Regions from separate parts of the Pseudomonas sp. C321 genome, predicted to be linked through region 1. Evidence: predicted binding sites of a transcription regulator. Region 1 holds the regulator's gene; the other holds the start of a gene.

Region 1 (5,037 bases):
CTTGCCCCCTCGCCAGTGGGGCTTACTCGCCCTCGTCAAAGTAGTTATTGATCAGCTTTGCCAGCGCATCCAGAGCTTCTTGCTCCTGCTCGCCTTGCGTCTTCAGATGAATCATGGTGCCTTTGCCCGCAGCCAACATCATCATCGCCATGATGCTTTTGCCGTCGACCGTGGATTCCGGGGTGCGCCCAACCCTGATCTGGCAGGGAAACTGCCCCGCGACGCCGACGAACTTGGCCGAGGCCCGGGCGTGTAAGCCCAGTTTGTTGATGATTTCAATTTCCAGAGCGGGCATCGCGGGGGTGTTCCTTTCAGCTAAGGTCGCGGTGGCGAACCTGGACGTTCTTGAGGGTTTGCTGCAAAACCTGGCCGAGGCGCTCGGTCAGGTACACGGAGCGGTGGTGCCCGCCGGTGCAGCCAATGGCGATGGTGACATAGGCTCGGTTGCTGGCGGCAAAGCGTGGCAGCCATTTGAGCAGGTAGCTGGAAATGTCCTGGAACATCTCCTCGACATCCGGTTGCGCCGCCAGGTACTCGGCTACGGGTTGGTCGAGCCCCGACTGATCACGTAGTTCCGGCTTCCAGTACGGGTTGGGCAGGCAGCGCACGTCGAACACCAGGTCGGCGTCCACCGGCATGCCCCGCTTGAAGCCAAAAGACTCCACCAGGAACGCCGTGCCAGGTTCTGGCTGGTTCAACAGGCGCAACTTGATGGTATCGCGCAGTTGATACAGGTTCAGGCTGGTGGTGTTGATCTTCAGGTCGGCCAGGTCAATGATTGGCCCCAGTAGCTTGGTTTCGTCTTCGATGGCTTCTGCCAGCGAGCGGTTGGCGCTGCTCAGAGGGTGACGACGACGAGTTTCTGAAAAACGCTTGAGCAGGGTTTCTTCGTCTGCATCCAGGTACAGCACGTCGCAATGAATGTGTTTGCCGCGCACCTCCTCAAGCAATTCCGGGAAGCGCGTTAGGTGGCTGGGCAGGTTGCGGGCGTCGATGGATACAGCGACTAGCGGCTGTGCCAGTTCGGTGTGGATCAACGCGCGCTCAGCCAGTTCGGGCAGCAAGCCGGCCGGCAGGTTGTCGATGCAATAGAAGCCATTGTCCTCAAGCACATTGAGGGCAGTACTTTTACCTGAGCCGGAGCGGCCGCTGACGATGATCAAACGCATGATTACTGCCCGTTCTGCTCTTCCAGGACGACCTGATACAGCGCTTCATTACTGGAGGCGCTACGCAGTTTTTCGCGTACTTCTTTGCGGTCGAGCATGCTGGCGATCTGCCGGAGCAGTTCCAGGTGCGCATCGGTGGCCGCTTCCGGGACCAGCAGAACGAACAGCAGGTCTACCGGGGCACCGTCGATGGCGTCGAAATCGATAGGAGCGTCCAGGTGCAGCAAGGCGCTGACTGGAGACTCGCAACCTTTAAGGCGGCAATGGGGGATGGCGATGCCGTTGCCAAAACCGGTCGAGCCAAGTTTTTCACGGGCAATTAGAGCCTCAAAGACATCTTGCGTCTTCAGATTAGGCACTTCGCGGCCGATCAGATTGGCAATTTGTTCGAGGGCGCGCTTTTTACTGCCGCCCGGCACGTTCATGAGGGAACGGCCGGGGGTCAGGATATTTTCGAGTCGGATCATGGGTTGGGAGTGTTAACGACCGGTTGCGCCCTGAAGGAGGCTCTGGGTCTTTTCCTTATGCTTTTTGAGTTGGCGATCCAGCTTGTCAGTCAGCAGGTCAATGGCGGCATACATGTCTGAATGCTCGGCATTGGCGACGACTTCCCCGCCGGGGATATGCAGGGTGGCTTCGATTTTCTGCAGCAGCTTCTCGACTGTCATCGTGACTTGCACGTTGGTTATCTTGTCGAAATGCCGTTCCAATCGGTCGAGTTTTTCGCCGATGTAGGTGCGCAGGGGGTCGGTCACTTCCAGTTGGTGTCCACTGATGTTGACTTGCATACAGCTTCTCCTTCGTTGCCAGTGCATAAAGCGGCAGGCAGAAATGCCTGCCACTGGAACGCTGTGGCTAGCCCGTCACATCAAACGCTTACGCTCGCTGGAAGGCGCGATCCCAAGGGACTCGCGGTACTTGGCGACGGTTCGACGGGCTACCTGAATGCCTTGTGCCTCCAGTAAACCAGCGATCTTGCTGTCACTCAACGGCTTTTTCTGATTTTCCGCGGCAACCAGTTTTTTGATGATCGCGCGGATCGCCGTGGACGAGCATTCGCCACCTTCGGAAGTGCTTACATGACTGGAGAAAAAGTATTTCAGCTCATAAATACCCCGTGGGGTATGCATGAATTTCTGTGTAGTCACCCGGGAAATCGTCGATTCATGCATGCCTACTGCCTCGGCAATGTCATGCAGGACCAGCGGTTTCATCGCCTCATCGCCATATTCCAGGAAGCCGCGCTGGTGCTCGACGATCTGGGTGGCGACTTTCATCAGGGTTTCATTACGGCTTTGCAGGCTCTTGATGAACCAGCGGGCCTCCTGTAACTGGTTGCGCATGAAGGTGTTATCGGCGCTGGTGTCGGCCCGACGGACAAAACCTGCGTATTGCGGGTTGACCCGCAGGCGTGGCACCGATTCCTGGTTCAGCTCCACCAGCCAGCGCTCGTTGTCCTTGCGCACGATCACATCGGGAACGACGTATTCGGCTTCGCCGGACTCGATTTGCGAGCCGGGGCGAGGGTTGAGGCTTTGCACCAGCTCGATGATCTGGCGCAGGTCATCTTCCTTGAGCTTCATGCGCCGCATCAGTTGGCTGTAGTCGCGGCTGCCCAGCAGGTCTATGTAGTCGGTGACCAGGCGTTGTGCCTCGGTCAGCCACGGCGTCTTGGTGGGCAACTGGCGCAGTTGCAGCAGCAGGCATTCGCTGAGGGTGCGGGCGCCGATACCGGCCGGTTCGAATTGCTGGATGCGGTGCAGGACGGCTTCGATTTCGTCTAGTTCGATATCCAGTTCCGGGTCGAAGGCCTCGAGGATTTCCTCAAGTGTCTCGTCCAGGTAGCCCTGATTGTTGATGCAGTCGATCAGGGTCACGGCGATCAGTCGATCGGTGTCGGACATCGGCGCCAGGTTCAGTTGCCACAGCAAGTGGCTCTGCAGGCTCTCGCCGACGGAGGTGCGGGTGGTGAAGTCCCACTCGTCATCGTCATTGCTGGGCAGGCTGCTGGTGCTGGTCTGATAGACGTCTTCCCAGGCGGTGTCCACCGGCAGTTCATTGGGAATGCGCTCGTTCCACTCGCCTTCCTCAAGGTTATCCACCGTAGGGGCGGTTTCCTGGTAGGACGGTTCCTGGACATCGGTGTTGGGTTTTTGCTCGGTGTTGTCGGCCAGCGGGTCGGCATTATCGAAGTCGTCGCCTTCTTCCTGGCGTTCGAGCATCGGATTGGACTCCAGTGCCTCCTGGATTTCCTGTTGCAGGTCCAGGGTCGACAATTGGAGCAGGCGGATGGCCTGTTGCAGCTGCGGTGTCATCGTCAGCTGCTGGCCCATTCTCAGAACTAGCGATGGTTTCATGGCAGGGGCTTAACACCTTATTCGCCGGCGCAATGCGCCATCCACGACAGGGCGCGTGAGCGCCAAACATAAGCAAATTATATGCCTGATATCGGGGGCTTTGCCTAGAGCGCGGTAACAATAAAAATATTGAGGTTTTTATTGACGCTCGCGCTCCTTGGCGAATGGCCAGGTATCACAGTACTTACAAGCGGAATTCGTGGCCCAGGTAAACTTCCTTGACCAGTTCGTTGGCCAGGATAGTTGCCGAGTCACCTTCGGCAATCAGCTGCCCGTCGTTGACAATATAGGCGGTTTCGCAGATATCGAGGGTTTCGCGCACGTTGTGGTCGGTGATCAATACACCGATCCCTTTGGCCTTGAGGTGGTGGATGATCTGCTTGATGTCGCCGACCGAGATCGGGTCGACACCGGCGAAGGGTTCGTCCAGCAGGATGAACTTCGGCGCAGTGGCCAGGGCGCGGGCGATTTCCACACGACGACGTTCGCCACCGGACAGGCTCATGCCGAGGTTGTCGCGAATGTGGTTGATGTGGAATTCCTGCAGCAGGCTTTCCAGCTCTTTCTTGCGTGCGGCGCGGTCGAGTTCCTTGCGGGTTTCGAGAATCGCCATGATGTTGTCGGCTACCGACAGTTTGCGGAAGATCGACGCCTCCTGGGGGAGATAGCCAATACCAGCCTGGGCACGGCCGTGCATAGGTTGGTGGCTGACGTCCAGGTCGTCGATCAGTACGCGACCCTGATCCGCCTGGACCAGTCCGACAATCATGTAGAAACAGGTGGTCTTGCCGGCACCGTTGGGGCCAAGCAGGCCGACGATCTGGCCGCTGTCGATCGATAGGCTGACATCGCGCACGACCTGACGGCCTTTATAGGCCTTGGCCAGATGCTGGGCTTTCAGGGTTGCCATTACTCGGCCTTCTTCTTCGGCTGGATAACCATGTCGATGCGTGGACGTGGCGTAGTGACCTTGCTGCCATTGGCGCGACCAGCTTGAGCGATCTGGGTCTTGGTATCGTAGATGATTTTCTCGCCTTCGGTAGAGTTGCCGTCGCTGCTCAGAACCTTGGCGCGGTCGATCAATACGATGCGATTTTGTTGGGCGTGATATTGGATCGTCACGCCGTAGCCCTTGATGGGGGCCGGATCTGTAGCTTTCTGTTGTTGCTCGAAATAGGCCAGGTTGCCCACCGAAGTCACTACGTCTATCTCACCAGCAGGGTTGCGGGTCAGAGTCACGGTGTTGCCGGTGATTTTCATCGAGCCTTGAGTGATGATCACATCACCCTTGTAGGTTGCGACACCTTGCTTGTCATCCAACTGAGCGTCGTCAGCCTGAATGTGGATTGGCTGTTCGCTATCGTTCGGCAGAGCCCAGGCGCTCACGCTTCCCAGTGCTGCGCCCAGACCGAGCAAAATAGGGAGGGTTTTAACGAGCCTCATACTGTCCTCTTACGTTCGATAGCAGGTGTATCCTGCTTTCTTTCAAATACGCTTTCATTCCCTTGCCA
Region 2 (5,037 bases), on a different contig from region 1:
CGGGACGTGGTCAACAATGGCCTGATACAGCGGGGTCATGTCTTCAGCCATGTCGGTGTGTTCCAGACCGGCAATGCCGTTCAGGGCCGAGGCGTAGACGACTTTGAAGTCCAACTGTTCTTCGGTAGCACCGAGGTTGTCGAACAGGTCGAAGATCTGGTCCAGAACCCAGTCCGGACGTGCGCCTGGACGGTCAACCTTGTTGATCACCACGATTGGACGCAGGCCGGCTTCGAAAGCCTTCTTGGTCACGAAACGGGTTTGCGGCATAGGGCCGTCTTGAGCGTCAACCAGCAGCAGAACGGAGTCAACCATCGACATTACACGTTCAACTTCGCCGCCGAAGTCGGCGTGGCCCGGGGTGTCCACGATGTTGATGTGGTAGCCGTTCCAGTTGATGGCGGTGTTTTTCGCCAAAATGGTAATACCGCGCTCTTTCTCCTGGTCGTTGGAGTCCATCACGCGCTCGTCGTTAAGCTCGTTGCGCTCCAGGGTGCCGGATTGACGCAAGAGTTTGTCTACCAGGGTGGTTTTACCATGGTCAACGTGAGCAATGATGGCGATGTTGCGTAGATTTTCGATCACTTGTGTATCTCGATCAGAGGATTCGGTGTGCTGACAGGTCGTGGCAGCGATTAACAGTAGAGTCAGGCCTTGCCGTTACAGCTTGACGGCAGAGTCGGGGGGCCGGTGACGCAGACCACAGGCGAACAGCCCCGGGCTCTTAGCTCGGTCGATAAACGCGCACATTGGCATGCCCCTCACTGAGCAAATGGTGGGCATGCAGGCGACTCATCACGCCTTTGTCGCAATACAACAGGTACTGACGGCTGTCATCCAGTTCCTTGAAACGTGCGTTCAATGCATAGAACGGCAACGTTTGTACGTCGATGCCAGCGATTTCCAGCGGCTCGTCCTCAGCAGCATCCGGGTGACGGATGTCGATGACGATCTGACCGGCTAGAGCCTCGCTGACTTCTTCGATCTGCAAATCCTGGCCCAACTCGTCGATTACGCGATCGATCGGCACCAGTTTAGCGTTCTCAAGCGCACGCTCGAGAATCGCCATGTCAAACTGTTGTTCTTCGTACTCCACGCGGTTGCGCTTGGCGTGGGTCTTGGGGTTCACCGAAATGACCCCGCAGTATTCCGGCATGTGCTTGGCGAAATCCGCCGTGCCAATCTGGGTCGCCAAGTCGATGATGTCCTGCTTGTGACTGGCAATCAGCGGGCGCAACACCAGCTTCTCGGTCACAGAGTCGATCAACGACAGGTTCGGCAGGGTCTGGCTGGACACCTGGGAAATCACTTCACCGGTAACCAGTGCATCGATTTCCAGCCGATCCGCGATTCGGGACGCAGCGCGCAACATCATACGCTTCAATACTACGCCCATATGACTGTTATCGACTTTCCCGAGAATTTCTCCCAGGACTTCCTCGAAAGGAACGCTGACAAACAGCACACGCTGGGAGCTGCCGTATTTTTTCCAGATGTAATGCGCGACTTCCATCACGCCCAGTTCGTGTGCACGCCCGCCCAGGTTAAAGAAGCAGAAGTGGCTCATAAGCCCGCGCCGCATGATCTGGTAGGCCGCCACCGTGGAATCGAAACCGCCGGACATCAACACCAGGGTCTGTTCCAGGGCGCCCAGCGGGTAACCGCCGATGCTGTCGTGCTGGCTGTGAATCACAAACAACCGTTGGTCGCGAATTTCCATCCGCACTTCAATTTGCGGCTCTTTCAGGGAAATTCCGGCGGCGCCGCACTGACGACGCAGCTGGCTGCCGACGTATTTCTCGATATCCATGGAGCTGAAGGTGTGCTTGCCAGCACGCTTGCAACGCACGGAAAAAACCTTGCCCGCCAACACATCGCCGTAGTGCTGCTTGCACTTGGCCGTGATGTCGTCGAAATCGCCAAGCGGGTACTCGTCGACCTGCAGGAAGTGCGCGATGCCCGGCACACAGCTCAGGCGCTCGGTCATGTCCTTCAAGGCTTTGGGGTCTGTAATGCGGGTTTCCAGTTCGATATTGTCCCACACACCGCTCACCACCACCGCCGGGTCCAGATCGCGGAGCACGGCACGGATATTTTTGGCCAATTGACGGATGAAACGCATCCGTACCGGTCGGCTCTTGATGATGATCTCAGGGAAGACTTTAACGATTAATTTCATGAAAACAGTGCGCGCAGGCCCAGCCGAAAAAGGGGGGCGCGGATTATAGCGGAAATCGCTCAAGGTTTAACCAGTTAATATGCGGCCGGCTTTTCGCGCACTAAATCGGGGCATTTGTGATTTCATGCGCTACATTGCGGTGCGTTATTTCCCCTGCTTTGGCCCTTTGCACCTTTATAGGGGCCTTTTTAAGGCAAAAAACCCATGGCGGGGCACTGGCATGCAATTTGCTCTCTTGTGAGGCAGGTTGCCTTGGCAGAGTATTCGCGCCGGCATCACCCACATTTAAGGGCTAACTCCACTACCCAGCCCGAAGCCACCCGGAGGACACTATGTCGAAGTCGGTTCAACTCATCAAAGATCATGACGTCAAATGGATTGATCTGCGCTTCACGGACACCAAAGGCACTCAGCACCACGTGACCATGCCGGCTCGCGACGCGCTGGATGACGCCTTCTTCGAAGAAGGCAAAATGTTCGACGGCTCCTCCATTGCTGGCTGGAAAGGCATTGAAGCTTCCGACATGATCCTGATGCCGGACGACAGCACCGCCGTACTCGACCCGTTCACCGAAGAGCCAACCCTGATCCTGGTTTGCGACGTGATCGAGCCTTCGACCATGCAAGGCTATGATCGTGACCCACGTGCGATCGCCAAGCGTGCCGAGGAATACCTGAAGTCGACCGGTATCGGTGACACCGTATTCGTAGGCCCGGAGCCAGAATTCTTCATTTTCGACCAAGTGAAGTTCAAGTCCGACATCTCGGGCTCGATGTTCAAGATCTACTCCGAACAAGGTTCGTGGATGTCCGACCAGGACGTGGAAGGCGGCAACAAAGGCCACCGTCCAGGCGTCAAAGGCGGCTACTTCCCGGTTCCGCCGTTCGACCACGACCACGAAATCCGTACCTCCATGTGCAACGCCATGGAAGAAATGGGCCTGGTCATCGAAGTTCACCACCACGAAGTGGCAACTGCCGGCCAGAACGAAATCGGTGTGAAGTTCAACACCCTGGTTGCCAAGGCTGACGAAGTTCAGACCCTGAAGTACTGCGTACACAACGTGGCTGATGCCTACGGCCGTACCGCTACCTTCATGCCTAAGCCGCTGTACGGCGATAACGGTTCGGGTATGCACGTTCACCTGTCCATCGCCAAAGATGGCAAGAACACCTTCGCTGGCGAAGGTTATGCCGGCCTGTCTGACACCGCCCTGTACTTCATCGGCGGCATCATCAAGCACGGTAAGGCCCTGAACGGCTTCACCAACCCGTCGACCAACTCCTACAAGCGTCTGGTCCCAGGTTTCGAAGCTCCAGTAATGCTGGCCTACTCGGCTCGCAACCGTTCCGCTTCGATCCGTATTCCTTACGTGTCCAGCCCTCGCGCTCGCCGTATCGAAGCTCGCTTCCCGGATCCAGCAGCCAACCCATACCTGGCCTTCGCTGCCCTGGTAATGGCCGGCCTGGACGGTATCCAGAACAAGATCCACCCAGGCGACGCCGCCGACAAAAACTTGTACGACCTGCCGCCTGAAGAGGCCAAAGAGATCCCACAAGTGTGCGGCAGCCTGAAAGAGGCCCTGGAAGAGCTGGACAAGGGCCGTGCGTTCCTGACCAAAGGCGGCGTGTTCAGCGACGACTTTATCGATGCCTACATCGCCCTGAAAAGCGAAGAAGAAATCAAGGTCCGCACCTTCGTACACCCACTGGAATATGAGCTGTACTACAGCTGCTGATCCGGTAGCGCTGCTTAACGTGGCGTGACGAAAAAAGGCCTCCTTCGGGAGGTCTTTTTTTTGCCCGCAAAACCCTGTGGGAGCGGGCTTGCCCGCGAAAAACTCAAGAACGCCGCATTTCTTCAATATTTACGCGTTATCGTTAACGACCATCGCGAGCAAGCTCGCTCCCACAGAGGGTTCTCCGTTGAAATTCAAACTCGCCTTTATCTTGCTGGCCATCAGCGCCAGCGCATCCGCCGCGCCACCCACCCTCGCGCCACTGCTCGCCAGCATCGCCGAACGTCTGGCGATTGCCGACCAGGTAGCCTTGAGCAAATGGGATAGCCACAAGCCCGTCGAGGACCGTCCACGGGAGCAGGACGTGATCGCCAGCGTCGTCGCCCAGGCCCCAGGCTACAAACTGGCGCCGGCGCAGGCCGAGCTATTTTTCTCGGCACAGATTGAGGCGAACAAACTGGTGCAGTACGCCCACTTGTCCGATTGGCAGTTGCAGGGCAACGCGCCCAACGAGCCGCGTCCGGACTTGGTCGGGCAGATTCGCCCGCAACTGGATCAACTGCAAAAGCGCCTGCTGCAACAACTGGCAGACTTCACCCCCCAGCGTAGCGATCCACAATGCCCACAGTGGCTGGCAAAGGCTGTTCATCAACCCCTTGATCCATTACGGCAACTGGCAATGATCCGCGCCACCGCGCAATTGTGTATCTACAAAGGGTAAGTACCCGTAGCCGCTTCATGCAGCCTTTACAAAGTCGCACTATATTGGTGCGATACCCTGCACTCTTCCCACATGACCAGCCCATTTTGGTTCGAAACTTCCCGTCCAGGTTGGCAGAACGCTACAGTTTCGCGCCTTAAACCCTTATTTCAGGGCTTTAACGCTTCTTTTCGGAGCCTTGGTTTGGTTTTTGCATTTTCCTTGTATCAGCGCATGCCTCAAGCCTGCGCCTTGCTCCAAAAGAGGTCCTAATGACCATCAGCGACGCACTGCACCGTTTGCTACTCGATAACCTGACCACCGCGACCATCCTGCTCAACGACGAACTGCGCCTTGAGTACATGAACCCCGCGGCGGAGATGCTGCTGGCCATCAGCGGTCAGCGCAGCCATGGGCAG

Evidence for each region. The regulator sigma-54, encoded in region 1, starts transcription at its own class of promoters, with help from an activator protein. The targets are predictions, from matches to a motif close to ANTGGCATNNANNTTGCTNT.
Region 2: glnA (glutamate--ammonia ligase) is a predicted target of sigma-54. The motif match lies at 2,394-2,413, and genes of this name have one in related genera.

The regions. Positions count from the first base shown of each region.
Region 1 is NZ_JBUZRB010000001.1:874,038-879,074, reverse strand. It holds gene ACZRJ6_RS04165 (HPr family phosphocarrier protein) at 23-295, opposite strand; gene rapZ (RNase adapter RapZ) at 312-1,169, opposite strand; gene ptsN (PTS IIA-like nitrogen regulatory protein PtsN) at 1,172-1,636, opposite strand; gene hpf (ribosome hibernation-promoting factor, HPF/YfiA family) at 1,649-1,957, opposite strand; gene ACZRJ6_RS04145 (RNA polymerase factor sigma-54) at 2,033-3,526, opposite strand; gene lptB (LPS export ABC transporter ATP-binding protein) at 3,711-4,436, opposite strand; gene lptA (lipopolysaccharide transport periplasmic protein LptA) at 4,436-4,969, opposite strand; gene lptC (LPS export ABC transporter periplasmic protein LptC) at 4,956-5,037, opposite strand, start outside.
Region 2 is NZ_JBUZRB010000006.1:36,652-41,688, reverse strand. It holds gene typA (translational GTPase TypA) at 1-585, opposite strand, end outside; gene thiI (tRNA uracil 4-sulfurtransferase ThiI) at 725-2,179, opposite strand; gene glnA (glutamate--ammonia ligase) at 2,512-3,918, shown strand; gene ACZRJ6_RS18405 (chorismate mutase) at 4,106-4,639, shown strand; gene glnL (nitrogen regulation protein NR(II)) at 4,891-5,037, shown strand, end outside.